One region of the Streptomyces sp. Q2 genome, then DNA from elsewhere that is predicted to be linked to it. Evidence: riboswitches for the same ligand, from Rfam matches in the RefSeq annotation. Region 1 holds a riboswitch; each other region holds the start of a gene.
What was found. Region 1 has a riboswitch for cobalamin ahead of ACWBNA_RS06135 (cobalamin biosynthesis protein). Riboswitches for the same ligand answer to the same signal wherever they lie in the genome.

Region 1 (4,833 bases):
CGTTGTCGGGATGCCCCTCGACGGCGTACCCGGCGTCGCGGAGCGAGTCCAGGACGCGGATCGCCGACGCGGGTGTGTCCAGCCCCACGGCGTTCCCGACCCGGGAGTGCTTGGTCGGATAGGCGGTGAAGACGAGGGCGAGCTTCTTGTCCTGGTTCGGCTTGTGCTTCAGCACCGCGTGCCGTACGGCGATTCCGGCGACCCGCGCGGCCCGCTCGGGGTCGGCGACGTACACGGGGACGTCGTCCGGCCCCTGCTCCTTGAAGGAGAAGGGGACCGTGATCAGCCGCCCGTCGAACTCCGGGATCGCGACCTGCATCGCCGCGTCCATGGGGGAGAGGGCGGCGTCGGACTCCTCCCAGGCGCTCTTCGAGGAGGTCAGGCACAGGCCCTGCAACACGGGGATGTCGAGGTCGGCGAGCGCCCCGATGTCCCAGGCCTCCTCGTCGCCTCCGGCCGAGGCCTGCGAGGCGTGCGTGCCGCCGGCGGCGAGGACGGTGGCGACGAGGGCGTCGGCCTTCCCGAGGATCTCGTACAGCCCGGCGTCGGCGCCGCGCAGCGAACCGCAGTACACGGGAAGGGCGTTGGCGCCCTTCGCCTCGATCGCCTCGCACAGCGTGTCCACGAAGGCGGTGTTGCCGCTGAGCTGGTGGGCGCGGTAGAAGAGCACACCGACGGTCGGACGGCCGTCGACGAAGGCGCGCTCCCCGTGGACGCCGTACTCCGGCATCTTCCGCGGCTCGACGAACCCCTCACCCGTCAGCAGCACGGTGTCGGACAGGAACCGGGCGAGCTCCGTGAGGTTGGCCGGGCCGCCCTCGACGAGATACCGCAGCGCCTCGGCCACCACACCGGCGGGCACCGACGACTCGGCCATGAGCTCCGCGTCGGGCACGGTCTCCCCGCCGAGCAGAACGGTCGGGATGCCCGAGGCCTTGAGGGCGGCGAGCCCGTCCTCCCAGGCACGCTTGCCGCCGAGCAGTCGTACGACGGCGATGTCCGAGCCCTCGACGAGACGGGGGAGTTCCTCCGCCACGTCCACCCGGTTCGGATTGCCGATCCGGTACGAGGCATCGGAAGCGGCCCGGGCCGCCAGCAGATCCGTGTCGGCGGTCGACAACAACAACACTGTGCTCATGCGGGCGCTCCCGGTGGAATGAAAGGCAGTCCTTGCGGCGCGCCGGACTCGATGAGCCGCCACAGCGCGTCCGTGTCCGCGTGCTGTTCGATCAGGTCGCCGAGCCGGTCGAGCTGCTCCTCGCGCAGCGCGGCGAACGAGGTGTCGGCCGCCGGTACGAAAAGGCGGCCCGCGGCGGCCGCCACCTCGCGCAGGAAGGCCCGCCGGAAACCGTCCGACTCCAGCGAGCCGTGCCAGTGGGTGCCCCAGGTCTGACCGACCCGGCAGCCGTCCAAGAAGGGCTCCCCGCCCTCGATCTCGGCGACCCCGTGATGGATCTCGTACCCCTCGACGTGTTCGCCGAGGGCCTCGCCGACGGGCCGGGTGAGGGTCTTCTCGCGGGCGAACCGCACCCGGACGGGAAGGACCCCGATCCCCTCGACATGCCCCTGCCGGCTCTCGACCTCGTCCTCGATGTGCTCGCCGAGGACCTGGAAGCCGCCGCAGATGCCGAGAATGGGCCTTTGTTCGGCGGCCCTGCGGACGAGGGCGTCGGCAAGCCCCCGCTCCCGCAGCCACTGCAGGGCCCGTACGGTCCCCCGGGTCCCCGGAATGACGACGAGGTCGGCATCCGCCAACTCCTCCGGCCGGTCTACGAACCGCACGACGACACCCGGCTCGGCGGCCAGGGCGTCGACGTCGGTGAAGTTGGACATCAGCGGGACCGCACAGACGGCGACCCGCAACACGTCCTCGCCGACGGGCGGGGCCACGACCGACTCCCTGACCGTCCCCCGCAGCGAGACCCGCAGCCCGTCCTCCTCGTCGATGCCGAGCCCGTGCCGGAAGGGCAGGACGCCGTACGTGCGCCGCCCGGTGAGCGAGTGCAGCATGTCGAGCCCGGGTTCGAGCAGGGACACGTCCCCCCGGAACTTGTTCACGAGGAACCCCGCGACGAGCGCCTGATCCTCCGGCGACAGCAGCGCGACGGTCCCGAAGAAGGAGGCGAAGACCCCGCCGCGGTCGATGTCACCGACCACGAGTACGGGCAGCCCGGCATTCCGGGCGATCCCCATGTTCACGATGTCCGTCCGCCGCAGGTTGATCTCGGCGGGGCTGCCGGCCCCCTCACAGATCACCGCGTCATACGTGCCCCGCAACTCGGCGAGACAGTCGAGAACGGTCCCGAGAAGCTTCTGCTGCCGCCCCCCGTGATACCCCCGCGCACTGAGCTCACCGACCGGCTTGCCGAGCAGCACGACCTGACTGCTCTGCTCACCGCCCGGCTTGAGCAGCACGGGGTTCATCAGCGCGGTCGGCTCGACCCGGCAGGCCTGCGCCTGCATGGCCTGCGCCCGCCCGATCTCGGCACCCTCACGCGTCACGAACGAATTGAGGGACATGTTCTGCGCCTTGAACGGCGCGACCTTGACCCCCTGCCGCACCAGCCACCGGCAGATCCCGGCGGTGACGACGCTCTTGCCGGCGTCGGAGGTGGTACCGGCGACGAGAAGACCACCACCGGTCATGACGCACCACCCGCGCGCGGGACCGAACCGGTGGGCACAGCCCGCGGCCCCGAGCGCCCCTTGACGCGCCCCCGCAGCAGTGCCCCCGCCGCACTCACCCCCAGTGCGAGCCACCCGACCCGCTGCGACAACCGAACAGCCCTCTCGATGTCCCCCACCCGCACGGCACGCCCCTCCCCGTTCAGCACAGGCCGATGCTCGATCCGCCCCCCGTACGACAACGTCCCGCCGAGCCGCACCCCGAGCGCCCCCGCGAACGAGGCCTCCACGGGCCCGGCGTTGGGACTCGGATGCTTCGCGGCGTCCTCCCGCCAGGCACGCACGGCGCCCCGGGGATCCGAACCCGTCAGCGCGGCCAGCACGGCGGTGAGCCGCGCGCCCGGCCACCCGGCGAGATCGTCGAGCCGAGCGGAAGCCCACCCGTACCGCCGATACCGGGGCGACTTGTGGCCGACCATGGCGTCGAGGGTGTTCACGGCCCGGAAGCCGAGCAGCCCGGGCACACCGCCCACGGCTCCCCACACCAGCGCCCCGACCACCGCGTCGGAGGTGTTCTCGGCAACGGACTCGACGACCGCCCGGGCGATCCCGTCGGCGTCGAGGGCCTGCGGATCCCGCCCGCACAGATGCGGCAGCCGGTCCCGCGCGGCGTCGATGTCCCCCGCCTCCAGGGCCTGCCCGACGCCCCGGGCCTCCCGGGCGAGTGAAGTCCCGCCGACCACGGCCCAGGTGGCGGCTCCGGTGAGCGCGAGGGAAGCGGCAGTGGAGGTACGTACGCTCCGTGCGGCCACGGCCCCGACAGCGACCGCGCCCCCGGCGCACACGACGGCGTGCAGCGCGCCCCACCCCCGGTGGTCCCGCCACAACGCCCGTTCCACGGCACCCGCGGCCCGCCCGAACACGGCGACCGGATGCCCACGGCGTGGATCGCCGAGCAGGAGGTCGCCGAGAAGGCCGGCGGCGGCGCCGTACGCGAAAACGCGATCGGCACGCATGGACTCAGCCGACCGCTGTCACAGACAGGGTGCTGGTGTTGAACCTCGAACGGCAGCCGCGCATGGCGATATGTCCTCACTCAGGGTGTCCGCGCCCTGGTTCGACGAGATCGGCGGTGAGAGTTCCTGGCTCCCGGGGCTTCCTACCCCGGTGACAGTGGCGGGACCGCGCCGGACTCACACCGGCTTCCTCTCCTACCGCCGTACATGGCTCCGGCAGTCCACCACGGGGTTGGAAGGGCCGTCAACTTGCTGTTGACCTGCGAGAGGGGAGTGTGCTGAGACCCACATCGGTGGCATGACGGTCGGCTCACGGGGGCCGGCCGGCCGGTGATTCGCCTGCGCGGGGCGGCTCTCCGGTCAGGCGCTTGTGATCACGCTTCGTCAACGCATGTGGTCCGTCAGGAAGGGATGAGGCGCCGGTAGTTACGGGTGGAAGGTACCGAAAGGGCATGGTTTGAGCGGCGCGTCCGTCACGGAGGCACTCCGCCCGGCGGTGTGCCCCGCACGTGTCGCCGTCGACCGCGCGGGTGACGCCGACATGCGACAACCGGGCGGGTGCGAGGCCGAAGCCCCGCACCCGCCCGGTTGTCGTGCCGTGACGTCAGGCCACGATCAGATAGATCCCGTACCCGACAGCCGCCGCGCAGGCCGCGAAGCACGCGTACGCACCCGTGACCGCGGCAGCGGCCGTGCCGCCCTGCGCGACGGCCCGCTCGCGGCGGGACAGGCCCACGATGCCGAGGGTGAAGAGGGCCACGAGGGTCACGGTGATCAGGAGGCTGATGCCGAAGACGGATCCGAGGGCCGCCCAGTCGATCTTCATGCTGGTTCTTCCTTCATGCCGGTTGGTGCCTGGGTGGCGGGGCTCAGACGGTGGTCGCGGCCGACGGGGCCGCGGGGTCGGCCGCGCTGGCCGGGGCCGGGATCGTGGCCGTGAGGTCCTCAGTCACCGAGGCCCCGACCGGCGGCGGCGTCACGGCGGCGATCGCCGTGGTGACCACGCCGGCCGGCTCCTCGCTGTCGTTGACGTTCGTGTGGTCGACGACCTCGCGGCGCGAGAGCTTCCAGATCGCCGCGCTGGAGGCGATGAGGAAGACGGCGACGAGGGCGGTGCCCCAGGCGCCGAAGCCGGTCACATACTCCGCGAGCGCGCCCACCAGGGCCGCGGCGGGCAGGGTCAGGCCCCACG
Region 2 (4,833 bases), on a different contig from region 1:
TACCGATATGCGGACGAGGTCTTCCGCTCTCCTGACAGCGTCGCCTAGATTGCCTGCGCATTACACAGATGATCAGTGAGGGGACGGAGCCCCGGTATGTCCAATGCGCCTGAAGTGAGACCACCGGTGGTGACACCGGTCCGCGTGGTCATCGCGCTCTGTCTCGTCGCACCCTTCGTGGCGATGCTGTGGGTGGGGTCGTACGCGAAGGTCGACCCCGCCTTCATCGGCATCCCGTTCTTCTACTGGTACCAGATGGCGTGGGTGCTGATCTCGACAGCGCTGACGATGCTCGCGTACAAGCTGTGGCGCCGTGACCAGAGCGGCCGTCAGGAAGGTGCCGACAAGTGAACGACGGCGTGAACGGCGTCGCACTCGCCGTCTTCATCTTCTTCTTCCTGGCCGTCACGATCCTGGGCTTCCTGGCAGCGCGCTGGCGCAAGGCCGCCAACGAGCACAGCCTCGACGAATGGGGCCTGGGCGGCCGGTCGTTCGGCACCTGGGTCACCTGGTTCCTGCTCGGCGGCGACCTGTACACGGCGTACACCTTCGTCGCCGTACCGGCGGCGATCTACGCGGCGGGCGCGGCCGGCTTCTTCGCGGTGCCCTACACCATCCTGGTCTACCCGCTGATCTTCACCTTCCTGCCCCGCCTGTGGTCGGTCTCGCACAAGCACGGGTACGTGACGACCTCGGACTTCGTGCGCGGCCGTCACGGCTCCAAGGGCCTGTCGCTCGCCGTGGCCGTGACCGGCATCCTCGCGACGATGCCGTACATCGCGCTCCAACTGGTCGGTATCCAGGCCGTCCTCGACGTGATGGGCGTCGGCGGCGGTGAGGACACCAACTGGTTCGTCAAGGACCTGCCGCTGCTGATCGCCTTCGGTGTGCTCGCGGCGTACACCTACTCGTCGGGGCTGCGCGCGCCCGCGCTGATCGCGTTCGTGAAGGACACGCTGATCTACATCGTCATCGCGGTGGCGATCATCTACATCCCGATCAAGCTGGGCGGGTTCGACGAGATCTTCGCCAAGGCGAGCGAGGCGTACGGCCAGACCAACCCGGCCACCGGCGCGCCGCGCGGGGCGCTGGTCCCGGCGGAGGCCGGTCAGTGGACCTACGCCACGCTGGCGTTGGGCTCCGCCCTCGCGCTCTTCATGTACCCGCACTCGATCACGGCGACGCTGTCCTCGAAGAGCCGCGAGGTGATCCGCCGCAACACCACGATCCTGCCGCTGTACTCGCTGATGCTGGGCCTGCTGGCGCTGCTGGGCTTCATGGCGATCGCGGCCGGAGTCAAGGTGAGCAACGGGCAGTTGGCCATCCCCCAGCTCTTCGAGAACATGTTCCCCGACTGGTTCGCGGGCGTGGCCTTCGCGGCGATCGGCATCGGCGCGCTGGTGCCGGCGGCGATCATGTCGATCGCGGCCGCGAACCTTTTCACCCGCAACATCTACAAGGACTTCATCAAGCCGGACGCCACGCCGGAGCAGGAGACCAAGGTCTCCAAGCTGGTGTCGCTCCTGGTGAAGGTGGGCGCGCTGGCCTTCGTCCTCACCATGGACAAGACGGTCGCCATCAACTTCCAGCTGCTCGGCGGCATCTGGATCCTGCAGACCTTCCCCGCCCTGGTCGGCGGCCTGTTCACACGGTGGTTCCACCGCTGGGCCCTGCTCGCCGGCTGGGCGGTCGGCATGGTCTACGGCACGGTCGCCGCGTACGGGGTGGCCTCGCCGACGCAGAAGCACTTCGGCGGCTCGTCCAAGGAGATCCCCGGCATCGGGGAGATCGGCTACATCGGCCTGACGGCGTTCCTCCTCAACGTCGCCGTCACGGTGGTCCTCACCTTCGTCCTGAAGGCGCTGAAGGCCCCCGAGGGAATCGACGAGACGTCCCCGGAGGACTACACGGCGGACGCCGGCGACCCGGGCGTCCAGGTGGAGCTGCCGCCGGCGACCGCGGGCACCTCGCACTGAGCGGTACGTCATCACGGGCCGCCGGAGAAATCCGGCGGCCCGTTGCCGTGTCCCCGCCCGCCGCCAACCTCGGCGGCCGCGACGGGCGTCGACGACATCACTCTCGTCACCTATGAGTTGACGCTCTGAAACCAGCGCGACACAACATATGGGGGTGCTTTCCTCACCCGGCACAAGATGTATGCTCATGCTCGCTGTCGCCGCAGGGGAATCCGGTGCGAATCCGGAACTGTCCCGCAACGGTGTACTCATGCGCGTTTATGCGTGCACGGGAGTCAGTCCGAGGACCTGCCGACAGCGCGCCCGGCCATCAGGCCCGGGTGCCATGACGTCCGGGCCTCGTGGAATGGGCCGGTGGACGCGACGCCGCGTGCGCTCGTGTGCTGCCGCCTGCCCTCCGCAAGGTCCCCGTGCCGAGCGAGGGAGAGCCCCACGTGACCATCGCGCCAGCAGATCCGGCCTCAGTGACACCGGTGGCCGACGACGGTCCCGGGACCGTGTTGCTGCGGATCCTGACCGAGCTGACCGCCGACCTCCCCGACGCCGATCCCGGCCGGGTCGCCGCCGCCGCGTTGCGCGGCCGGTCCGCGCGGGCTGACGGGACGGAACTGCGCGAGCTGGCCACCGAGGCGGCCGCCGGCCTCATCTCCGAGGACCCCGCCTACTCGCGGCTCGCCGCCCGCCTGCTGACGGTCAGCATCCGCGCCGAGGCCGCCTCCCAGGGCGTCACGTCCTTCACCGAGTCGGTGGCGGTGGGCCACCGCGAGGGCCTCGTCGCGGACCGTACGGCCGAGTTCGTGCGGGTGCACGCCGACCGCCTCGACGCCCTGGTCGACCTGCACGCCGACGACCGCTTCGGCTACTTCGGCCTGCGCACCCTGCACAGCCGCTATCTGCTCCGGCACCCGATCACCCGCCGGGTGATCGAGACGCCCCAGCACTTCATGCTCCGGGTGGCGTCCGGGCTCGCCGAGGACGACACGGTCAGGGCTCTCGACGAAGTCGCCGCCCTCTACCGGCTCATGAGCCGCCTCGACTACCTCCCCTCCTCCCCCACCCTCTTCAACTCCGGCACCCGGCACCCCCAGATGTCGTCGTGCTACCTCCTGGACTCCCCGAAGGACGAGCTGGACTCCATCTACGACCGCTACCACCAGGTCGCCCGGCTCTCCAAGCACGCGGGCGGCATCGGCATCGCCTACTCCCGCATCCGCTCCCGCGGTTCGCTGATCCGCGGCACGAACGGGCACTCCAACGGCATCGTCCCGTTCCTGAAGACCCTCGACGCCTCCGTCGCCGCGGTGAACCAGGGCGGCCGGCGCAAGGGCGCGGCCGCGGTCTACCTGGAGACCTGGCACTCTGACATCGAGGAGTTCCTGGAGCTGCGCGACAACACCGGTGAGGACGCCCGCCGTACGCACAACCTGAACCTCGCGCACTGGATCCCGGACGAGTTCATGCGCCGCGTGAGCGCCGACGCGCCCTGGTCGCTGTTCTCCCCCGCCGACGTGCCCGAGCTGGTGGACCTGTGGGGCGAGGAGTTCGACGCCGCCTATCGCGAGGCCGAGGAAAAGGGCCTCGCGCGCAAGACCATCCCCGCCCGTGACCTGTACGGCCGCATGATGCGCACCCTCGCGCAGACCGGCAACGGCTGGATGACTTTCAAGGACGCCGCCAACCGCACGGCCAACCAGACGGCCGAGCCGGGCCACGTCGTGCACTCCTCCAACCTCTGCACGGAGATCCTGGAGGTCACGGACGACGGGGAGACGGCGGTGTGCAACCTGGGGTCGGTGAACCTCGGCGCGTTCGTCGACCGGACGGCCGGGGACATCGACTGGGACCGCCTCGACGAGACCGTCCGCACCGCCGTCACCTTCCTCGACCGCGTGGTCGACATCAACTTCTACCCGACCGAGCAGGCGGGCCGCTCCAACGCCAGGTGGCGCCCGGTGGGCCTCGGCGCGATGGGCCTCCAGGACGTCTTCTTCCAGCTGCGGCTGCCCTTCGACTCGCCACAGGCCCGTCAGCTCTCCACCCGCATCGCCGAGCGCATCATGCTCGCCGCGTACGAGGCCTCCGCGGACCTCGCCGAGCGCAACGGCCCGTTGCCGGCCTGGGAGAAGACCCGCACGGCCCGTGGCGTTCTGCACCCCGACCACTACGACACCGAACTGACCTGGCCGGAGCGCTGGGCGGCATTGAGGGCACGTGTCGCCACGACCGGCATGCGCAACGCCCTGCTGCTCGCCATCGCGCCGACCGCCACCATCGCGTCGATCGCGGGCGTGTACGAGTGCATCGAGCCGCAGGTGTCCAACCTGTTCAAGCGCGAGACGCTGTCCGGCGAGTTCCTCCAGGTCAACTCGTACCTGGTGGACGAGCTGAAGCGGCTCGGCGTCTGGGACGCCCGCACCCGTGAGGCGCTGCGCGACGCCAACGGCTCGGTGCAGGGCTTCACCTGGATCCCGGAGGACGTACGGGCGCTGTACCGCACGGCGTGGGAGATCCCGCAGCGCGGTCTGATCGACATGGCGGCGGCCCGGACCCCGTTCCTGGACCAGTCCCAGTCCCTGAACCTGTTCCTGGAGACGCCGACCATCGGCAAGCTCTCCTCGATGTACGCGTACGCCTGGAAGTCGGGCCTGAAGACGACGTACTACCTGCGCTCGCGCCCGGCGACCCGCATCGCCCGCGCGGCCCAGGCCGCTGTCCCCGTTCAGCAGCCGGCCCCCGAAGAGGCCGTCGCCTGCTCCCTGGAAAACCCCGAGTCCTGCGAGGCCTGCCAGTAATGTCCAGCAACCAGAACCTGCTCGACCCCGGCTTCGAGCTGACTCTGCGCCCCATGCGCTACCCG
Region 3 (4,833 bases), on a different contig from region 1:
CACGGATCCCGTCCCGTCCGGCCCGCCCGTCCAGGTCGGCCACTACGAGGACTCCTTCCACCGCCGCCCCGACGGCACCTGGCTGCTCGCCACCCGCGTCCTCCACCTCCCCTTCGGCGGACCCACCCCGCGCATGGGTTCGATAACCTGAACCGGCCATGATCAGGGGGAATGGGGAGGGAATGGGGGGAATCGTGCGAAGAACGCTGACCGTGATGACGGTCGCGCTGGCCTGCGTGACGACCGGCGGGGCGGTGGCCGGCTGCTCGGGGAGTTCCTCCGCCGAGGAGCCGTCCGCCGAGCAGTTGCTGGACGACGCGAACGACACGATGAAGGCACTCGAGTCGGTGACCGTGGACGCCAGGACCACCACCGTGGCCTCCGGCGAGGGCTCCACCAGCCGTCTGACGACCGACCTCGAGGGCGCGTGCAGGTCCAGTCGGACCTGGACCAACGGGGCCCGCCTCGAACAGATCCGGATCGGCGACGCGGACTACGTCCGGCCGAACCGCGCCTACCTGGAGATGGCGGGCAAGGAGGTGGCCGGCACGGGCGAACAGGAGCGCTGGGTCAAGTCCCCGGCCAAGGAGACGGCGTGGGAAACGGAGGAAGCCGGACTCTCCAACTGCACCCACCCGTTCTCCTCCTTCGGCAAGGCGACCAAGGGCGAACCGACCGAGGTCGACGGCAGACCGGCCATTTCGCTGGTCGTGACCGACAAGGCGGTCAAGAAGGGCACCTACACGTTCTACGTCGCCACCGAGGGCGAGCCGCACCTCCTCAAGGTCGTCTACAAGGGCACCGACTACCACAGCACCACCGCGTTCAGCGCCTTCGACGAGCCCCTGGACGTTCGGCCTCCGGCCGCGAGCGACGTGCTGGACGCGAGCGGCCGGACCAGCGACTAGGACACGACTCAGGACACGACCGAGCGGATCAAGTCCTCCGCCTCGCCGAGCAGTTCGACCTCCCGGCGGCTCATCGTCGGGTTGTCCGCCCGTCGCTGCCGGGCCTGCGTCAGGCCCGCCTCGGTGAGGTGGGTCGGGTCGGCGAGCAGAGCGCCGAGCATCGTGCGGGCGGGGTCGGCGAGCGCTTCGTCGGTGACGGCGGCCTGGGCGAGGATCATCGCGGAGATGCCCCAGTCCAGGCCCGGATCGCCCTCCTCCGCGTTGCTCCAGTCGATGACCCGAGGGCCGTCGGCGGTGAGGACGACGTTGTCCGGGTGGAGGTCGAGGTGGAGGACGCGGCCGGTGGAGCGGCGGGGCGGGACCGCGTGCAGGTCGCGCAGCAGTCCGGCGAGGGTGGCGCCCGCCTCGTCGAGGGCGAGGGAGCCGGTCAGGACCGCCTGCAGCATCGTCGGGCCGTACAGCCGCTCCAGCACCAGGTCGGTGCGCGTGGAGTCGGCCGGGCGGACGCGCGGCACCGGATAGCCGTGGCCGCGCACGTGCTCCATCACCTCACCCTCGGCGGCCGCGTCCCCGTACCCCTCACGGTCGCGGCGCAGCACCCACGCCTCGTCGATCTCGTACACGTCGTTCGCTCGGCCGGAGCCGAGCAGTCTCCCCGTCGGCTGCATGGGGCCGAACCTACCCGGGCGCACAGGCTGCCCTCAGGGGCTTCGTTACGGGCCGGTAGAGTGGCCGGGTCGTATCACACCCGTACGGGGGGAAGCCGGTGCAATTCCGGCGCTGACCCGCAACCGTGAACCGTTTATCAAGGACGGTGAGCCGGACTGCCCCGCACGGATCGTGACCGGCTCACGTGCACCGGCAAACCGGCCGGTGTGCGGCACCGTCGAGGTATACGGAGCCGAGCCGCCGGGGTGTCCCGTGCTGCCCGGCTCCCTGACAGGGAGAGGCACCCGCCGATCATGAACGTCCGCCGCAGCGCCGCGGTGCTGGCCGCCGCCACCGCCGTGATCGGGGCCGCCGCGCCCGCCGTCGCCGCCGACCCGTCCCCCTCCGCCTCGCAGGCGTTGCCCGCCGCGCTCTACGGCGGCACGGACCCGACGTACGACGGTGTCTGGCGCCAGTCCCTCGCCCTGCTCGCCCAGCACACGGTGGGGGTGAAGCCGGCCGCGAAGTCCGTGTCCTGGCTGACCGGGCAGCAGTGCGCGAACGGCGCCTTCGCCCCCTACCGGGCCGACACCTCCACGGCCTGCGACCCGAAGCTGATGGTCGACACCAACAACACCGCCGCCGCCGTCCAGGCCCTCGCCGCGCTCGGCGGCCACGACGCCGTCACCGGCAAGGCCGTCGCCTGGCTCAAGTCCGTGCAGAACAAGGACGGCGGCTGGGGCTACACCCCCGGCGGCGCCAGCGACACCAACTCGACGTCCGTGGTCGTCGGCGCGCTGACCGCCGTGGGAGAGAAGCCGCAGGACGTACACAAGGGTGAACAGGGGCCGTACGACGCCCTGGTGAAGCTCGCCCTGCCGTGCGAGGGCTCCGGCGCCGGTGCCTTCGCCTTCCAGCCCGACAGGGAGGGCAAGCTGGCCGCCAACGCGGACGCCACAGCGGCGGGTGTCGTCGGCGCGCTCGGCCAGGGACTCGCGGTCGAGCCCGCGAAGCAGACGGAGGCCGCCACCTGCTCGGACTCCGGCTATCCGTCCCCGCAGCAGGCCGCCGCCAACGGCGCCGCCTACCTCACCAAGGCCCTCGCCAAGGACGGCCACCTCACCTCCGCCCTCCCCGGCTCCACCGACCAGCCCGACTACGGCAACACCGCCGACGCCGTCGTCGCCCTCGCCGCTCAGGGTCAGACGGCGGAGGCGAAGAAGTCGCTGGAGTGGCTGGAGCGGAACTCCTCCGCCTGGGCGGCACAGAGCGGCCCCGCCGCCTACGCCCAGCTGATCTTCGCCGCCCACGCGACCGACACGGACCCGCGTGACTTCGGCGGGGCGGACCTGGTGAAGCAGCTCAACGCGACAGGGCCGGCTCCGCAGCCGGCGACCGCCGAGAGCGACGCCGGCGACAAGGACGACTCCGGCGACGACTCCGCGGACGGCTCCGGCAACGGCGATGTCTGGTGGATGGTCGGCGCCGGCCTCGCCGCCGGAGCGGGCGTCGGTTTCCTGCTGAGCAGCCGCAGGAAGAGGCAGCAGCCGTGATCCGCCGCCGGGCCGCGGCCCTTGTGCTGCTGGCCGCGTTCCCGCTCCTCGGGACCGCGGGCCAGGCCCAGGCGGCCGGCTACCGCTACTGGTCGTTCTGGGAACGTGACGGCGACCAGTGGACGTACGCCGCCCAGGGTCCCTCGACCACCCGTCCCTCCGACGGCGACGTCCAGGGCTTCCGTTTCGCGGTCAGCGAGGACTCCGGCGACGCGACCAAGCCGCGCGGCACGGCCGACTTCACGACGATCTGCGCGAAGACGCCGGCGCAGGACGGCAGGAAGCGGGTCGCCCTGGTCATCGACTTCGGTACGCCGACGGACGCCCCGGCCGGCGAAACCCCGCCGGCGGCCCGTACGGCATGCGCGGTGACCGCCCCCGACGCCACGACGGCCGAGGCCCTGGCCGCCGTGGCCAAGCCCCTCCGCTACAACACCAACGCCCTGTTGTGCGCGATCTCGGGGTATCCGGAGACGGGATGCGGGGAGCCGGTGGGGCGTAGGCAACCGACGGCCGCGCCGAAGAAGGACACCGAGGACCAGGGCCCGTCTCTCGGCCTGCTCGCGGGCGCCGCGGCCGTGGCAGTACTGGGCGCGGCGGCCGTGTGGCAGGCAAGGCGGCGCGGGCATGCCTAGGCCCTGTCATCACATTCCCGCCTGCCCCGCGACGCCATGCACGCTCCCCCACTGCCTCAAGGGCCTGGGAGGTGCCCCCACCCGCCGCACCGGGCGCAGGGCCACGTACAACCGGTACGAGGGCCTGCCCCCGGCACGCCGAGAGCACGCACCTGACGCCGCAAAGCCCGCCCTTCGGGCGGACGACGGGAATGTGACGACAGGCCCTGGCGTGCTGGCAGCGAGCCTGACGACGGCCGGCCGTGCCACGGCGCCGGCACCCATCCACCCGCGACCGACCACACCCCACGCGGCTGCGGGCAGTCGTGCCGCTGGGGCGGCACGGGTGGGCGCGGCGGCACCCGGCAGGCGCCGGTGAGCGTCCCCACCCCCCACCGGCAGCCCCGCGCGTCCTTGCACGCCGGTGCCTGGTGGCTCTGGTCGCTCGGGCTCGGTACCGCCGCCACCCGTACCACCAATCCCCTCCTCCTCGCTCTCCTCATCACCACCTCCGCCTACGTCGTGGCCGCGTGCCGCCCCGACACCCCCGCCGCCCGCTCCTACACCGCCTTCGTCAAACTCGCCCTGGCCGTCATCCTCATCCGCCTCGCCTTCGCTGCCGCGCTCGGCTCCCCCGTCCCCGGCACGCACGTGATCGCCTCCCTCCCCGAAGTCCCCCTCCCGGACTGGGCCCAGGGCATCCGGCTGGGCGGCAAGGTCACCGCCGAGGGTCTTCTCTTCGCCCTGTACGACGGCCTGCGCCTGGCCACGCTCCTCATCTGCGTCGGGGCCGCGAACGCCCTCGCCAACCCGGCCCGGCTCCTCAAGTCCCTTCCGGGCGCCCTGTACGAGATGGGCGTGGCCGTGGTCGTGGCCCTCACCTTCGCCCCGAACCTGATCCTCGACGTGCAGCGTCTGCGCGCCGCCCGCCGCCTGCGCGGCCGCCCCGACAAGGGCGTACGGGGCCTTCTACAGGTCGCGCTCCCGGTCCTGGAGGGCGCCCTGGAACGCTCCGTCGCCCTCGCCGCCGCGATGGACGCCCGCGGTTACGGCCGTACCGCCGACGTCCCCGCCCCGGTCCGCCGTACGACCACCGCCCTCACCCTCGGC
Region 4 (4,833 bases), on a different contig from region 1:
CCCGCATGCCGCGTGCCGACGACTCCAGGGCGGAGTCCAGCTTGTCGGCACTCTCGTGGGAGTGGGGAGTGAGGAGGTGTGCGAGGCGGCGGCGCAGGCCGGAGGCCGGGTGGTGGTGATGGGCGCCGTGGTCGTGCCCGTGATCGTGCCCGTGGCCATGGTGGTGTCGGTCGTGCTCGTGCTCGTGCTCGTGGTGGTGTCGGTCGTTCACGTGGGTCCCCTTCCGGTGTGAGGAGTGGACGCGCGACGGCCCACGAGGCCATTATGTGCGTATGAGCGCACGCATGCACCTATCACCTGCGAACGATGCGCACCCGCGCACCCCGGGCGAGGAACAGTTCGCACTCGCCGCCGAACTGCTCGCCCTGCTCGGCGACCGGACCCGGCTCACCCTGCTGCACGCGCTGGCCGCGGGAGAGGCCGACGTCACGACGCTCACGGAGGCGTGCGGGGCGGCCCGGCCGGCCGTCAGCCAGCACCTGGCCAGGCTCCGGCTGGCCGGCCTGGTGAACACCCGCAAGGAGGGCCGCCGGGTGGTCTACTCCCTGCCCGACGGCCATCTGCGCCGCCTGGTGGACGAGGCGCTGAACGTGGCGGACCACCGGCTCAGCGACCGGCCGCCGCACGACTGACGCACCCGGCCGAGCCGGGTCAGTACGCCGTGGCCGTGCCCAGATACTGCTCGGCGAAGGCCGCCCCGGCGGCGGGCGAGGTGAACAGGCGGCGGAGCCGGGCGAAGGTTGTGCCCGCGCGGTAGGCGTCGCCCGAGGAGGTGCCGTGGTAGACCTCGGAGAGCCACTGCGAGAACTCCTGGTAGTCCCACACCCGCCGCAGGCACGCCTCCGAGTAGCCGTCCAGGCCGGTCTCGTCGCCCTTGGTGAGGTACCCGGCGAGGGCGTCGCCGAGGAGGAACGCGTCGTGCAGGGCGAGGTTCATCCCCTTCGCCGCGATGGGGGCGGTCAGGTGCGCGGCGTCCCCCGCCAGGAAGAGCCGGCCGAACACCATGGGCTCGACGACGTAGCTGTGCATGTCCAGGACACGCTTTTCGATCAGCCGCCCCTCGGTGAGCGGGCCGAGGCCGGTGGCCGCGAGCCGCTCCTGGAGCTGCGACCAGACGCGTTCGTGCGACCAGTTCTCCGGGTCGTCGCCGGGCGGGCACTCCAGGTAGTACCGGGTCACCTCGGGGCTGCGGGCCATGTGCCCGGCGAAACCGTTCGGGTGGATGCCGAACACGACACAGTCGTTGGACGGAGGGGCCTCGGCGAGCAGCGCCAGCCAGCCGATGCCGTAGTCGTGCCGGGAGATGTGCGCCTGCTCGGGCAGGGCGCCACGGGTCGCCCCGCGCCCTCCGTCGCACCCCGCGACGAAGTCGCACTCGACGACCTCCCGCTCGCCCGTCTCCGCGCCGACGTACGACACCGAGGGCCGGTCGGTGTCCAGATCGTGCAGCTGGACGTTCCGCACGCCGAACCGCACCTGCCCGCTCCGCACGTCCGCGTACTCGCGCACCAGGTCCGTCACCAGCAACGGCTGCGGGTAGACGAAGTGATGCGTCCCCGTCAGCTCCACGTACGAGAAACGGAAGCGCTCACCGCCGAACCGGAACTCGCACTCGGTGTGCAGCTGCGCGCGCTGCAGCAAGGTGTCCGCGAGACCACGCCGCTGAAGCCCGCGCACGGCCCACTCCTCGAGGAGGCCCGCCCGCGGCCGCTGCTCGATGAACTCACGCGTCTCCGTCTCCAGCACGAGGCAGTCGACGCCGGCGGCCCGCAGGATGTTGCCGACGGTGAGCCCGGCGGGCCCGGCACCCACGACAACGACCGGAAAGCGTTGCGGAGCAACGGAGTTGGGAGGACTGGTGGCGGTCACCCGCACATTATGTCGGGGCGTCCGGGAGGGTTTCGGCAATTCCGGACGCAGCGGAATGCCCGCGTGACCACCCGAGCTGTCAGAGGTGTTGGTGCTGCGGGCGGCCAGGCACCGGCCCCTCGGTGTCCTCAGGGGGCGATGGGCCCGTCCGTCAGCCCAGGCGGGGGATCTCGATCGCCGGGCAGCGGTCCATCACCATTTCCAGCCCCGCGGCCCGGGTGCGGTCGTACGCGGCCTCGTCGATGACCCCGAGCTGGAACCAGACGGCCTGCGCACCCCTCGCCACCGCCTCGTCGGCGACCGCTCCGGCGAGGTCGCTGTTCACGAACACGTCCACGACGTCCACGTCGAAGGGGATGTCCGCGAGCGAGGCGTACCCCTGCTCCCCGTGCACCGTCTCCGCCTTGGGATGCACCGGCACGATCCGCTTGCCGTAGCGCTGCAGCACCTCTGCCACGCCGTACGCGGCGCGCTGCCGGTTCGACGACAGGCCGACCACGGCCCAGGTGTCACCGAGCCCGGTGAGGATCTTGCGGACCGTTGCCTCGTCGCCGTACACGGTGGTCTCCTCGGGGTCGCGAACGCACTGACCTCTGGCACAACAGCGCGCCGCGACCGTGGATTCCCCACCGTGATAGCTTGCCGAGGCCAGTCGAACCCATGACACGTGGGTCAGGGAATCCGGTGCGAATCCGGAGCTGACGCGCAGCGGTGAGGGTGACGGGCGGGGCCTCGGCCACTGGACGACGGTGTGTCGTCTGGGAAGGCGCCCCGACCGGATGATCCCGAGTCCGAAAACCTGCTGGCGGCCCTCGCGGTGACGTACGGCGGGGGAGCACCGTACGACCGGGCTCCGCGTTCGAGCCCTCGACGATCGAGGACCATTCCCGTGCAGATAGCACGTCTTGCCCGTCCCTCCGCCCTGCTCGCGGCCGGATCCCTGCTCCTGGCAGGCTGCGGCGACGCCGGCACATCCGCTGCGAAGGCCGCGGTCAGTCTCGACAACTGCGGCCGTACGGTACGCGTCGAGGCCCCGCCGGAGCGTGCCGTCTCCCTCAACCAGGGCACCACCGAGATCATGCTCTCCCTCGGCCTCGCCGACCGGATGGCGGGGACGGCGACCTGGACCGACCCCGTGATGAAGGGCCTGGAGAAGGCGAACGCGAAGGTGGAGCGGATCGCCGACAACAACCCCTCCTTCGAGCGCGTCCTGGACGCCGAGCCGGACTTCGTCGCCGCCTCCTTCGTCTCCACGCTGGGGAAGGGGGGAGTGGCCTCGCGGGAGCAGTTCGAGAAGCTCGGCGTGCCCACGTACGTCTCCCCGTCCGACTGCGCCGGCAAGGACAACTCCGGCGACGGCGACGGCGCACGGTCCGAGCCCCTTACCGCCGAGGCCGTCTACGGCGAAATACGTGACCTGGCAGCCGTCTTCGGGGTGAAGGAACGGGGCGACAAGCTCGTCGGCGAGCTCAAGGCGCGGATGGCGAAAGCCACTTCCGGCATCCACGCCTCGGACGTGACCCTCCTGTACTGGTTCGCCAACTCCGAGTCGCCCTACATGGCGGGCTGCTGCGGCGCTCCCGGCGTCATCACGCGCTCCCTGGGCGCCAAGAACGTCTTCGACGACACACACGACGAATGGCCGCAGATCAACTGGGAGACGGTCGCCGACCGGGACCCCGACGTCCTCGTCATCGGCGACCTGACCCGCAAGTCGCAGACCGCCGAGTCGGCCGAGAAGAAGATCGCCTTCCTGGAGTCCAACCCGGTCACCAGGAACATGGCCGCCGTCCGGCACCAGCGGTACGTCCTGCTGAGCGGGCAGGCCATGAACCCGACCATCCGCACGATCGAGGGCGTGGAGCGGGTCGCGGCCGGCCTGCGCGAGTTCGGGCTCGTGAAGTGACCGCCCGGGCGGTCCTGCTCGGTGCGGCCGGGACGGTCCTGCTGTGCTGCTCCCTCGCCGTCGCCATCACCATCGGCCCGGCCGACATCCAAGTCGCCGACGTGTGGTCCGTCGTCGCTGCCCATCTGGGCGTCGGCACCTCGGAGTTGACGCCGATCCGGGACGGCATCGTGTGGCAGCTCAGGCTGCCGCGCACGCTCCTCGCGGCCGTGTGCGGCGCCGGACTCGCCGTGTGCGGCGCGGTGATGCAGTCGCTGCTGCGCAACCCGCTCGCCGACCCGTTCGTCCTCGGGGTGTCCTCGGGCGCGTCGACCGGGGCCGTACTGGTGGTCGTGCTGGGCGTCGGCGGGGGCGCGGTGTCGGTCCCGGCGGGCGCGTTCCTCGGCGCCCTGGTGTCGTTCGCGCTCGTGCTGTTCCTCAGCCACACGCTCGGCGGCGGCACCGACCTGGTCGTCCTCGCCGGCGTCGCCGCCATGCAGCTCTTCTCCGCCCTCACCTCGTTCGTCGTGATGACCGCGGCCGACGCCGAGACCACCCGGGGCGTCCTCTTCTGGCTCCTCGGCTCCCTCGGCGGGGCGGGCTGGACCGACGTGTGGGTGTGCTTCGCCGTCCTGGCCGTGGCGCTGGTGGTGTGCCTGTCGTACGCCCGCACCCTGGACGCCTTCGCCTTCGGGCAGGACGCGGCGGCCGCCCTCGGGGTGTCCGTGGCCCGCACCCGTCTGGTGCTGCTGTGCGTCACGGCCCTGCTCACGGCCGCGCTGGTCAGCTCGGCCGGGGCCATCGGCTTCGTCGGGCTGGTGCTGCCGCACGCCGCCCGCGCCCTGGTCGGCCCCGGCCACGCCCGGCTGCTGCCGGTCACCGCGCTGGCCGGGGCGGTCTTCCTGGTGTGGGTCGACACGCTGGCCCGCACGGTCCTCGACCCGCAGGAGGTGCCGGTGGGTGTCGTGACGTCCCTGATCGGAGTGCCGGCCTTCGTGGCGGTGCTGTACCGGACGCGGAGGGTGCGGTGAAGGAGACCCTGCGCACGGAGTCCGACGCGCCCGCCGCCTCAGCCGAGG

Region 2: linked by a shared signal. The riboswitch ahead of ACWBNA_RS03455 (ribonucleoside-diphosphate reductase subunit alpha) and the one ahead of ACWBNA_RS06135 (cobalamin biosynthesis protein) in region 1 are both predicted to bind cobalamin.
Region 3: linked by a shared signal. The riboswitch ahead of ACWBNA_RS27280 (SCO2321 family membrane protein) and the one ahead of ACWBNA_RS06135 (cobalamin biosynthesis protein) in region 1 are both predicted to bind cobalamin.
Region 4: linked by a shared signal. The riboswitch ahead of ACWBNA_RS39240 (ABC transporter substrate-binding protein) and the one ahead of ACWBNA_RS06135 (cobalamin biosynthesis protein) in region 1 are both predicted to bind cobalamin.

What each region holds. Positions count from the first base shown of each region.
Region 1 is NZ_JBXEJE010000004.1:59,896-64,728, reverse strand. Features, by position in the region: gene cobN (cobaltochelatase subunit CobN) at 1-1,138, opposite strand, end outside; gene ACWBNA_RS06140 (cobyric acid synthase) at 1,135-2,646, opposite strand; gene ACWBNA_RS06135 (cobalamin biosynthesis protein) at 2,643-3,641, opposite strand; cobalamin riboswitch at 3,743-3,882, opposite strand; gene ACWBNA_RS06130 (hypothetical protein) at 4,246-4,467, opposite strand; gene ACWBNA_RS06125 (inorganic phosphate transporter) at 4,511-4,833, opposite strand, start outside.
Region 2 is NZ_JBXEJE010000002.1:281,028-285,860, reverse strand. Features, by position in the region: gene ACWBNA_RS03465 (DUF3311 domain-containing protein) at 97-351, shown strand; gene mctP (monocarboxylate uptake permease MctP) at 348-1,976, shown strand; cobalamin riboswitch at 2,158-2,286, shown strand; gene ACWBNA_RS03455 (ribonucleoside-diphosphate reductase subunit alpha) at 2,411-4,768, shown strand; gene ACWBNA_RS03450 (ribonucleotide-diphosphate reductase subunit beta) at 4,768-4,833, shown strand, end outside.
Region 3 is NZ_JBXEJE010000025.1:93,589-98,421, reverse strand. Features, by position in the region: gene ACWBNA_RS27295 (nuclear transport factor 2 family protein) at 1-151, shown strand, start outside; gene ACWBNA_RS27290 (LolA family protein) at 195-908, shown strand; gene ACWBNA_RS27285 (phosphotransferase) at 917-1,576, opposite strand; cobalamin riboswitch at 1,621-1,797, shown strand; gene ACWBNA_RS27280 (SCO2321 family membrane protein) at 1,871-3,109, shown strand; gene ACWBNA_RS27275 (SCO2322 family protein) at 3,106-3,744, shown strand; gene ACWBNA_RS27270 (energy-coupling factor transporter transmembrane component T) at 4,099-4,833, shown strand, end outside.
Region 4 is NZ_JBXEJE010000048.1:7,306-12,138, reverse strand. Features, by position in the region: gene ACWBNA_RS39260 (cation diffusion facilitator family transporter) at 1-211, opposite strand, end outside; gene ACWBNA_RS39255 (ArsR/SmtB family transcription factor) at 273-632, shown strand; gene ACWBNA_RS39250 (4-hydroxybenzoate 3-monooxygenase) at 652-1,869, opposite strand; gene ACWBNA_RS39245 (CoA-binding protein) at 2,021-2,428, opposite strand; cobalamin riboswitch at 2,502-2,690, shown strand; gene ACWBNA_RS39240 (ABC transporter substrate-binding protein) at 2,759-3,775, shown strand; gene ACWBNA_RS39235 (FecCD family ABC transporter permease) at 3,772-4,785, shown strand; gene ACWBNA_RS39230 (ABC transporter ATP-binding protein) at 4,782-4,833, shown strand, end outside.